DNA from 2 places in the Paenibacillus sp. S-12 genome. Region 1 is predicted to be linked to the other one. Evidence: riboswitches for the same ligand, from Rfam matches in the RefSeq annotation. Region 1 holds a riboswitch; the other holds the start of a gene.

The links. Region 1 has a riboswitch for glycine ahead of NO352_RS08865 (alanine/glycine:cation symporter family protein). Riboswitches for the same ligand answer to the same signal wherever they lie in the genome.
Region 2: it holds a riboswitch for glycine, as region 1 does, so the genes downstream of both, gcvT (glycine cleavage system aminomethyltransferase GcvT) here and NO352_RS08865 (alanine/glycine:cation symporter family protein) in region 1, are expected to answer to the same signal.

The regions. Positions count from the first base shown of each region.
Region 1 is NZ_JASIUF010000008.1:287,087-292,918, forward strand. Features, by position in the region: gene NO352_RS08850 (BMQ_0737 family morphogenetic spore coat protein) at 1-356, shown strand, start outside; gene NO352_RS08855 (aldo/keto reductase) at 545-1,522, shown strand; gene NO352_RS08860 (pyridoxal phosphate-dependent decarboxylase family protein) at 1,918-3,174, shown strand; glycine riboswitch at 3,343-3,447, shown strand; gene NO352_RS08865 (alanine/glycine:cation symporter family protein) at 3,589-4,929, shown strand; gene NO352_RS08870 (sigma-70 family RNA polymerase sigma factor) at 5,086-5,631, shown strand; gene NO352_RS08875 (DUF4179 domain-containing protein) at 5,628-5,832, shown strand, end outside.
Region 2 is NZ_JASIUF010000008.1:136,330-142,161, reverse strand. Features, by position in the region: gene NO352_RS08220 (MBL fold metallo-hydrolase) at 1-302, shown strand, start outside; gene NO352_RS08215 (DUF5316 family protein) at 602-904, shown strand; gene NO352_RS08210 (GNAT family N-acetyltransferase) at 1,031-1,624, opposite strand; gene murI (glutamate racemase) at 1,584-2,417, opposite strand; gene gcvH (glycine cleavage system protein GcvH) at 2,598-2,987, opposite strand; glycine riboswitch at 3,175-3,283, opposite strand; glycine riboswitch at 3,447-3,541, shown strand; glycine riboswitch at 3,545-3,668, shown strand; gene gcvT (glycine cleavage system aminomethyltransferase GcvT) at 3,767-4,894, shown strand; gene gcvPA (aminomethyl-transferring glycine dehydrogenase subunit GcvPA) at 4,891-5,832, shown strand, end outside.

The DNA of each region.
Region 1 (5,832 bases):
TATTGACCACGTGCTCTGCAGAAGTAACTATTACATTAACGGATAGCGGAACAGGAGAAACATGTACGTTTACACTATTAGTCAAGAATAACGAGAAAGTATCACTCTGCTTACCACTCCCATTAGATGAATCCAACATTACTTCTCAAATATTCGATATCCATTGTGATGCTCGACTCACTGACAGCTTAACGATTGAGCTGCAATTGGATTGGTGTTTGGAACTTGTAGTGAAATTTATAATACCGATGATGGTTGAAGCTACATTTTGTCAACCTAGAGCATTAATACCGATACCAGAGGTATGCAGCATCAGCTTTCCAAAACAATGCCCAGAAATATTTCCGTTTGTGTAAAAGAATAATGGACTTACATTTTGCAGAAAACTCATGCTCGCATGAGTTTTTCTTTTGTTCAACAGGATTGAATCCGGAGCAGGGTTCTGATTTTGCTTCTCATCTAAGTTCATATGATAAGTTCAAATCATACGCAGCGCTTGTGATATAATTATTGCTGCAGATTATAAAATGAGGAGTTGATCGTCATGCAGTATCGTCGTCTCGGCAAGAGTGGATTGAAGGTATCTGTGCTTGGATTAGGAACTAATGCATTCGGCAAGCGTGCAGACAAGCAGGCTTCGACTCGCATCATTCATCAGGCATTAGATTATGGCATTAACTTTATTGATACAGCTAATATTTATGCGGGTACTGAATCTGAACGTATTATTGGAGAGGCGCTCTCAGGAGTCAGGCATAATATTGTGCTCACAACGAAGGCCGGGTTAATTCGGGGGGAGGGGCCAAATGAGAGGGGTTCATCGCGTTTTCACTTGCAGCAGGAATTAGACAGCAGCTTAAAGCGACTGAACACCGATTATATCGACTTGTATCAAATACATACTTTCGATCCGCATACTCCGCTGGAAGAAACGCTTAGAACGCTTGATGATATGGTTCGTTCCGGCAAGGTTCGATATATTGGAGCATCGAATTATTCGGCTTGGGAGCTTATGAAGGCAATAGGCATTAGTGAGCGGCTAGGCCTCAATCGTTATGTGTCCATGCAGACGTGCTATTCATTGGCCGATCGAACCCCAGAGCAGGAGATGGTTCCACTTTGCAAAGATCAAGGAATAGGGATTATTCCGTATTATCCGCTTGCAGGGGGAATTCTGACCGGGAAATATCGTATTGAAGAGCAAAGGCCGATAGGATCAAGAGCAGATACTGATCCAAACTTCCACCGATTTTTCAATAAAGAACGTTTCGCGTTAAGTGAGCAGGTGAATGAATTGGCAGCTGGTGCAGGATGTACCCCAAGTGCACTTTCACTAGCTTGGCTCATGCATCAGCCTTGCGTCTCGACCGTTATTGTAGGAGCGACGAAGGTGGAGCAGCTACATGACAACATAAACAGTGTTGATGTTGAATTGAAGATGGAGCAATTGGATCGGTTGGATCAGATAAGTCGTCCATTCCGATTCGGTGAACCGTTTGCGGCTTATCGATTGCCTGAATAATTCGGGCTCAGGAACTCGTCTCTATTTTCTAGAGACGAGTTTTTTATATCAATGGGACTGACCCCATCACAATATGGAAAACTGTACCTTTTCAATGAGGCGCATTATTTGTAATCTTGAACACGAAAGAAACGGCGCCGTCAAGGCGGTTCAGATATGAAGGGGGTTAGCTTTGATTTATGGTACATTTACATCCAACACTTGATCTGTCAACAGAAGAACAGATGGAGTAAGGGAAATATGCGATCGATCAAATCTGTCATTATCTTAAACATACGGATGAGGTAAACGTATCTCCCGAGTTAAACCCAACAGAAATTGTACAGTATGCGGAGCAAATCGATTTCCACAACCCAGTTACACCGAAGGAAGCTGTACATTACATTGTAGAAGGGTTGCGGAGATATCAGGTACATACGGCACACCCGGGATATTATGGCTTGTATAATCCGCGTCCGAACTTTATGGGAATCGTGGCAGATACGATAACGGCAGCCTTTAATCCGCAGCTGGCTGTTTGGAGTCATGCTCCTCTGGCAGTTGAAATTGAGAACTATGTATTGCGAGAGTTCGCTGTGCGATTCGGCTACCCGCGAGAAACGTCAAATGGAACATTTACGACGGGAGGAGCAGAAGCTAATTTGACAGCCGTACTTACAGCTCTCTGCGATCATTTCCCGGAATATACAACAAAAGGGCTTGCAAGCCTGGATAAGCCCCCTGTAATGTATGCTTCAAGTGAGAGCCATCATTCCTTAGTAAAAGCGGCTCGTGCCTGCGGATTGGGTACGGATTCTATCCGAAGTATACGATCGAATGCATCTTTGCAGATGGATGCGGAAGCGCTAGCCCTTCAAATACGGCAAGACCGCGAAGCTGGCTTTGCCCCTTTTTTGATTGTGGCTACGGCTGGAACGACAGGTGCAGGGGCCATTGACCCGATTGCGCATATTGCGGAGCTGGCTGAACAGGAAATGATATGGCTGCATGTTGATGCAGCGTATGGCGGTGCTATGATATTGGCGCCAGAATTGGCCAATTGGCTGCAAGGAATTAATAGGGCAGATTCCATTACATTCGATGCACATAAATGGCTGTCTGTACCAATGGGAGCAGGTATGTACTTCACCCGTCATCCCCATATATTGCAGCAGACCTTCCGAATGACAGCGGACTATATGCCCAAGGAAGGCACCGAATTGGAGACGTTTGATCCATACACCCATTCCATTCAGTGGTCACGCAGATTTATCGGGCTGAAGCTATATATGTCGCTTGCAACGGCGGGATGGGAAGGGTACCGGTTACTCGTACAACGACAGATTGAGAGCGGCAATTTTTTGCGGCAGGAGCTTGAACGATCGGGATGGTCGATTATGAATGATACGATAATGCCAGTTGTTTGTTTTAATGATCAGGCAGCATTAGCAAATCATGATATGGATTTCGTGCGATTCATACATGAGAAGGTACTTGCTACAGGCAAGGCATGGATCTCGATTTTCACCATACAGGATACCCCGGCGCTTCGTGCTTGTATTACCAATTTTGATACGACCGAACAGCATATGAAAGAATTGATTCACCTACTGAACGAGGCTCGGCAGGAGTATATGACGAAAATTCCATCCTATAATGGGATGATTTACTAAGCAGTTCATATTGCTTAATTCGATGAGGTCAACTATAATGTAACCTACAACTTTATAACTGGATGAAGTTTGCGGGAGATAGACAACACGTCTAGCCGAAGGGGTAAGCTCTCAGGCGCTTGGCATACCGAGCAGCAATTGCGAGTATGTATAAGCAGGACCGTAAATGGACAGGACTCTGGAGAGACTCCATCATTGGGGCACCGAAGGGGCAAGACGAATCGCATTGATCGAATCGTTAAAACTCTCAGGTAAAAGGACAGGGATGCAGATGCAGAGGAAACATAAGTTTTATTTGGGTTGTATTATCATGTTCCTGGCGAAAGCTTTTTTAATTCTGCACGCATGTCCCCAGAGTCAAATCATACGATTTGGCTCTTTTTATTATTCAAGACGAGGGGAAATGATTTTGCAATGATTGAACATTGGTTAGACAAATTGAACAGTTTCGTATGGGGGGCGCCGCTTCTTATTTTGTTGGTAGGGACGGGGATATTACTCACAATTCGTTTAGGTGTCCTTCAATTGTTTCGCTTGCCGCTTGCCTTGAAGCTCATATTTAAGTCAAAAAACGAGGGGGCTGGTGATGTATCCAGCTTCGGTGCGCTTGCGACTGCACTTGCCGCCACAATCGGAACGGGGAATATTGTTGGTGTTGCGACTGCAATCAAGGTAGGGGGACCAGGTGCGTTATTTTGGATGTGGATCGCTGCTTTCTTCGGAATGGCTACCAAATATGCGGAGGGGCTGCTAGCCGTTAAGTACCGCAATATTGATGATAATGGACAAATACTCGGTGGGCCAATGTACTATATTGAGAAGGGCTTAGGCATGAAATTCAAGCCTTTGGCTGTGTTCTTCGCCATTAGCGGCGTGCTGGTCGCACTTCTTGGAATCGGTACCTTCCCGCAAATTAATGCGATTGTTACCTCTACTGAGACGAGTCTTGGTGTGCCGGCAATTGTAACTGCGGTCATTGTTACAATTGTTACTGCCCTTGTTACAATCGGGGGGATTCAAAGTATTTCGCATGTGACGACTACGATTGTTCCTGTTATGGCTATCATTTACTTTATCGCTAGCTTCGTCGTGCTCATCACGTTTGCGGATCAGATTCCCCATGCAATGTCCTTAATATTCCATGGGGCATTCAATGCGACTGCAGCTGGAGGAGGTTTCCTCGGCGCCACGGTTATGATGGCGATACGCAACGGAATCGCGAGAGGGGTATTTTCGAATGAATCCGGTCTCGGAAGCGCACCGATTGCTGCAGCAGCTGCCAAGGTGAAATGGCCAGCCGAGCAAGGTCTTATTTCGATGACGGGGACATTCATTGATACGATTATCGTATGTTCGCTGACCGGCTTAACCTTGATCGTAACCGGAGTCTGGAATGGCCCTATGGAAGGTGCTGCTTTGACACAGGCTGCATTTGATGCAGCATTGCCATATGGTTCCTTTGTACTCACGCTATGCTTGATATTGTTTGCCTTTACGACAATATTAGGATGGAACTATTATGGCGAGCGCTGCATGGTTTACTTGTTCGGCGTGAAATCGATCCTGCCTTATCGGCTTGTCTTTATTGCAATCATTGGTTTTGGTGCATTTATAAAGCTCGATATGATATGGAAGCTTGCAGATATCGTAAACGGGTTGATGGCATTGCCGAACTTGATCGCACTGCTTGGGTTGTCTGGCGTAGTCGTTCATGAAACGCGTCTGTACTGGAAACATAAAGAGACGGAAAAATAAATGTTTACATGTAATACTGGTGAGAAAAAGCTGGCAAATGACACGAAAGTGAACATTTGCCAGCTTTTTTTTCGCGAAAGGAAACTTTTTGCCAATCTTATGCATCTAATTAACAGCTAGTCGCGTGTATGGGGTAAAGAAGGGAGAAGAAACGGCTTGTATACCGATATAGAAATCGATATAGAGACAGATGTGAGGTTGGCTAAGGAAGGAAATAAAGAGGCTTTCATTCGTCTCATCAAGAAGCATGAAGTCCAAATGTACAATATGGCCAGATCCATTGTCAGAAGGGATGAAGACTGTGCGGATGCAATGCAGGAAGCCGTGTACAAAGCTTACCGTGCGCTGCCAAGCTTAAATCATCATGCCTACTTTAAGACATGGCTTTTTCGTATATTGATCAATGAGTGCAATATGATCTTGCGGAAGCAGGCTCGTGTTATTATGTTAGCGGAGCTGCCGGAAATCGGAGAGGCTCCTCCGGAAATCAGTGATCGTCTTGATTTGCGTCAAGCGATTTACCGGCTTGAGGAAGTATCTCGAAATATTGTTATCTTGTTTTATTTTCAAGATTTGCCCATGCATCAGATTGCTGAAATGATGGACATGTCCGTCAGTGCGGTAAAGACCCGGCTGCACAGAGCCCGACATACTCTTGCAGATTGGCTGGATGACTCTGTAGAAAGGAAGATGAACGGATGAAACAGATACAACTGCCTATCGAGCAGCAGCTCGAACAACTTAGAGAACCATATAGGAATGAGCTGCCTGAATTCATTCGCAGCCGAATGGATCAGACGTATCATATCATTGAAGACATGCTTCCATTACGGAATCGGCGAAGACGGGCGAGCCGATGGCTGCGGCGAATGTTGATATCAACGGCAGGTGTCGCAGGACTCG
Region 2 (5,832 bases), 150 kb from region 1:
ATGATCTTCTTCCTTACTGTGGTGGAATTCGAATTATCCATACTCCTGGTCATACAGCAGGCCATGTCAGCATCTATTTGGAGCGCAGTCGCATCTTGATAGCCGCTGACGCCATGACAAGTAATAAAGGGATTTTGCACGGCCCCGTCCCGCATACGACGCTGGACATGGGAAGCGCAATCCGCTCACTAGGCAAGCTAACAAAATATCCGATTGACGCGGTTATCTGTTACCATGGCGGGCTGTCCAAACAGAACATACATCATCAGATCCTGCAATTGTCACAATCTTCGATCACGTAACCATAATAAAAGGGACATCTAACCTGCGAACTTCGCCGTTAGATGCCCTCCTATTTACTTTGAAAATCAACACATCATACTTTTCATATTTGATAGTGTAAAAACCATTTTCTTCAACCTCACTGGTTCCTATTCTGACTATAGATGGTTCTATCTCCTCAATAAACCTCCTAGTCCGTTATCTGCAATTCGATCGTAGTTTTACGATTGAACATTATGCTCAATTATTTTGATCTAACTTTCACATGGATCAAATGTCATGTATAATTGGGTAATAATGGGGTAAATGGAGGTGTATCATGATCGCACGGCGACTCGCAATTGGTCTCATTTTCGTTATTCTCACTGTATTGTATACATCTATTTGGCAAGGCGGAGATGCCCATATCCTATTCAACATTAACTGCTATTTCGGTTTGGGGCTTTGGGCAGTTGGTTCACTCTTTACTGGCGCATTCAATGATAACACGAAGCTTCGATTTAATATGGGCCATATCCCTGACGAAGACCATCGAAGAAATTTTAAATTTAGCGGCACAATGTTTGTAACGGGGCTGCCGAGTATCGTAACATGTATTTTCATCTATGTTGTTGTTCTATAATACGATACGCTCTAACCAGCATTAAATAAGAAAAGAGGATGATTGCCAATTCAATGCGGGCACATCCTCTCCATGTACTATGGATATTCCATTTGCTTCGATCAATACAATTAATAGTGTTATAACTTATACATATACCTGATTCAAAAATTGCTCGAGCCTTTCTTTCACCTGGGGCCATTCCTCATCAACAATGCTGTACACATTAGAATCACGAATATACCCGTCCTCCATCACCCGATGACGCCGCAATCTCCCTTCAAGCACGGCTCCTAACCGTTGGATTGCCCGATTTGAGCGTTCATTGCGTACATCCGCCGTCAGCTGAACACGAATCGTATGTATCTGTTCGAAGCAATATTGCAGAAGCAAATATTTGCACTCGGTATTGATGCGGGTACGCCATACTGATGGATGATACCATGTACCGCCAATTTCAGCGTAGCGATGCAAGACGGACATATTCATAATTCTCGTTGCACCAATTATTCGCCCAGTAAGCTGATCAATGACAACGAATGGATACTCGATCCCCTTCTCACGGTTCAGAACAGCATCATGAATCGTCCGTTCTGCATCTGCAAAACTGCGGATCGTGCGCGGCAAGTAATGCCATATATCTGGATGAGACGCTGCTTCATATAAATCTTCCGTATGTTCAGGAAGCATAGGGATCAGCTTAGTACTGCTCCCCGTCAGCTCGAACAATTGACTGTTCATTCGTATCCATTCCCCCGAAGGTCTGATAGGTATGAAGTGCAATCTGCAACTTATTTATGTACTGTTGATCATGACTCGAACACATAAATTGAATTGTTGGGCTTGTTGTCTGATCTGATAGCTGATTCAACTGCTTCTCTTGCAACACTTGGGCTAACCGCTGCACTGTGCCTTGACTCCCGTCAATGAGCTGGATATGATCAGGGACTATTTCTCTCAAAATGTGCTTATAATAGGGGTAGTGCGTACACCCTAACACAATTGTACCGTACTGACTCAAGTCAATCCCAGCAAGCTTCTGTGCAAAGAAGTCTCCTATCACTCCCTTATCAAAGTTTAATTGCTCGCAATATTCTACCAATTCCGGCAAAGGAATCGAATCAACAATATGTTCCTCATCAAGACGAGTGACCAGTGTATGGTATTTGTCTTGGCTTAACGTTAAGGCTGTTGCAAATACAAGTACACGCTTGCCGTTATTGCGATTCATTTCTACTGCCGGCTTGACTGCGGGCTCCATGCCGATAATCGGAATATTGTAATTCCGCCGCAATTCAGATGCTGCGATACTCGTTGCCGTATTGCACGCGATTACAAGCGCCTTCACATGATGCTGCATGATTTCCTCAACAGCAGATTGCACATGACGCATCACTTCCTGCTGCGACTTTGTCCCATATGGAACATGAAGCGTGTCTGCATAAAACAAATATTGCTCTTGTGGCAGCTGCTTCATAGCCTCAGCCAATACCGTAATACCACCCATTCCCGAATCAAAAAAAGCGATTGTCATTCCACTCACCTAGCATTCTATTTAGCATTGTAACGTCTGGTTGTCGATGCTTCTATTGTACTCTTTTTCGGCGGCGAATCCTATCGAAACTTCTCACTTTGTGGATGAAAAAAACCTGCTGCACCAGCATTATACCGATACAGCAGGTTCTACGTACACAACCCATTGATCCTTCTATTATTAGTCAATCAGCTTCGCATATTGCTCAGCATTCAGCAGATGCTTCACTGCTTCCGCAGCGCTGCCTTCCACTTCAACTTCCGCAATCCAGCCGTCTCCGTATGGACTGCTGTTCACAAGCTCTGGCGACGCTTCCAATTCATCATTTACCTTCGTAATCGTTCCAGATACCGGACAGTACAACTCAGATACGGTCTTCACAGACTCAATGGAGCCCATGCTGTCCCCCGCGGACAAGCTGGTTCCTACTGAAGGAAACTCGATGAATACAATGTCTCCCAGTTGAGCCTGCGCATGATCTGTAATGCCAACTCGTACTGTATTGCCTTCTATGGCGATTACCCATTCATGCTCTTCACTGTACAGCAATCCATCCTTCACTTCACTCATGTCAACGCCCCATTTCATTCATAATGTCATTCATTAGGCCGTCTATCCATTAGAGATCATTAAAATGGGCAGAGAGCGGCCTAGCGCCTTGTTCTCTGTCCTCGGTACCTGAGAGATCCCGTTCCAGCACAATAGTGGCAGAACTTACCCCTTTGGTGGCAACTAAATATGCACTCTCCAGAGCTGCGTCAGAATGGCGGTTATTGTACCTGAGAGATTCATTGCCAATCGGCAGCTGGCAACTTGCTCCTTCGGTGTTGACAATCATCATTGTCAAACTCTCCCGACCTTCCTCGTTCGCAATTACGATTTCATTTGGGTAATTATAACAACCTTAGATTATTGCAAGATACGTACGATTGTCAATATGACAAGCAGTGAAATCGAATGTGAAGAAAATATCAATTGACAAAGTGTGGAAGGCTCAACTAATGTAGAGATGACAGTTGAAAATGGCGAATGATGGTAAAGGGAGAGACTGCTGAGACATAGCAGCGCCGAAGGAGTAAGCCGTAAGACGTGAATCTCTCAGGCAAAAGGACTTTTACCGGACGCATCTCTGGAGAGCACTGTAATTCACCAGATCGAATACAGTCACCCAAGGGGAAAGCCGATGATACATGCGGAAGCAGACGAATCGTTTGCAGCATTCGGCGACACTCTCAGGTACAAAGGACAGAGCGAGAGACGAAGAGGATAACACATCCACTTTTCTTTCGGCTGTCCTTTTTTGTTCGCATACCAATGGTTTGTCCAAATAAGCGTATCGAGGTGATTTCATGAGTCAATTGAAGAGAACGCCAATATTCGATCAATATTCAACATTTCCCGGTGCACGCTGCATTGACTTCGGCGGCTGGGAGCTTCCTGTTCAATTTATCGGTATTCAGCGGGAGCATGAAGCTGTGCGCACACAGGCAGGCTTGTTCGATGTTTCCCATATGGGTGAGTTTATCGTTAGCGGCCCGGCTTCCCTAACGTTTCTTCAACAGATGACAACGAATGATGTATCGCGGCTTGAGGACGGGAAAGCACAATATACGCTGATGTGCTACCCTGACGGAGGAGTCGTCGATGATATTCTCATCTATCGGATGAAGAGTGACCGATATATGCTTGTTGTCAATGCCTCCAACATCGACAAAGACTATGCATGGCTGCAGAAGCATTTGATTCATGGCGTGACCTTGACAAATGTATCGAACCGCACGGCACTGATCGCCCTTCAAGGGCCGAATGCCCAAGCTATTCTCTCTACCGTATCAGAAGCGCCTATTGATTCGCTTGCACCTTTTCATTTCCTAACGGATGCACAAGTATGCGGCGTGTCAACTCTTCTATCCCGCTCTGGCTATACGGGCGAGGATGGATTCGAGCTCTATTTGTCCGCAGAAGATGCTCCGGGGGTATGGGCTGAACTGCTTCGTGCCGGTGAATCATTCGGCTTGCTGCCAGCAGGGCTGGGGGCAAGAGACACGCTGCGCTTCGAGGCACGTCTGCCGCTCTATGGACAAGAAATTACCGCTGATATCTCACCGCTTGAAGCTGGACTCGGACGATTCGTCAAGCTGGATAAAGGCGACTTCATTGGCCGTGTTGCACTTACGAAGCAAAAAGCTGATGGCCCAGCAAGGAAGCTGGTAGGAATTGAAATGATTGATAAAGGCATTCCCCGCTCTCATTATCCGGTGCTTGCCAACGGGCGCGTAATTGGTGAGGTCACAACTGGCACGCAGTCGCCAACATTGAAGCGCAATTTAGGACTTGCCTTAATTGAAACCGCTTTTTCAGAACTCGATACCGAGGTTATGGTAGAAATTCGCGGCAAACAGTTGAAAGCCCGCGTTGTCCCTACCCCATTTTATAAACGAAATCCGATCCCTGCCAAAGGAGCGAATCCATCATGAAGCATCGTTACATTCCAATGACGGAGCAAGATCAAGCCGACATGCTGCAGCAGATTGGCATCTCTTCCATGGAAGATCTGTTCCGCGATATACCAGCATCCATTCGTTACAATGGTATGCTTCCTATGTCCGAACCACTAGATGAAGCAGCCATGATGAAGCATATGAAGCAGTTGGCTTCTCGCAACGCAGACAATGAGAGCCACACCAGCTTCCTTGGCGCAGGAATATACGACCATCATATACCGGTTGTCATTCAGCATCTGGTCTCCAGATCTGAATTTTATACCGCATACACGCCTTATCAGCCTGAAATCAGTCAGGGTGAGCTGCAAGCAATCTTTGAATTTCAGTCCTATATTTGCGAATTGACAGGCATGGCTGTTGCCAATGCAAGCATGTATGATGGCGCAACAGCAATGGCCGAAGCAGGAGCACTTGCTGTAGGCGCAACGAAGCGCAAGCAGATCGTCATATCGAGCACCGTACACCCAGAGGCAAGACAAATTGTTCGCACGATGGCACGAGGACTGAATGTTGAAGTGGTCGAGATCGGTTATAAAGACGGCGTAACTGACCTTGCACAACTTGAGCATGCAGTCACGAACGAGACTGCTGCCGTACTTATTCAGTCACCGAATTTCTTTGGCTGCATCGAAGATATCCGTGCAATCGAACCAATTGCACATGCGCACAAAGGTTTGCTCGTAATGAGTACGAACCCGCTAAGCCTTGCTCTTTTGGAGAGCCCTGGCAAGCTCGGTGTCGATGTATGCGTCGGAGATGCGCAGCCTCTTGGTATTGCACCTTCATTCGGCGGGCCAACATGCGGTTTCTTTGCGGTAGCAGAACCGTATATGCGGCGAATTCCTGGAAGGATTGTTGGTCTGACCAAAGACTTGGATGGCAAGCGCGGCTTTGTCCTCACGCTTCAAGCA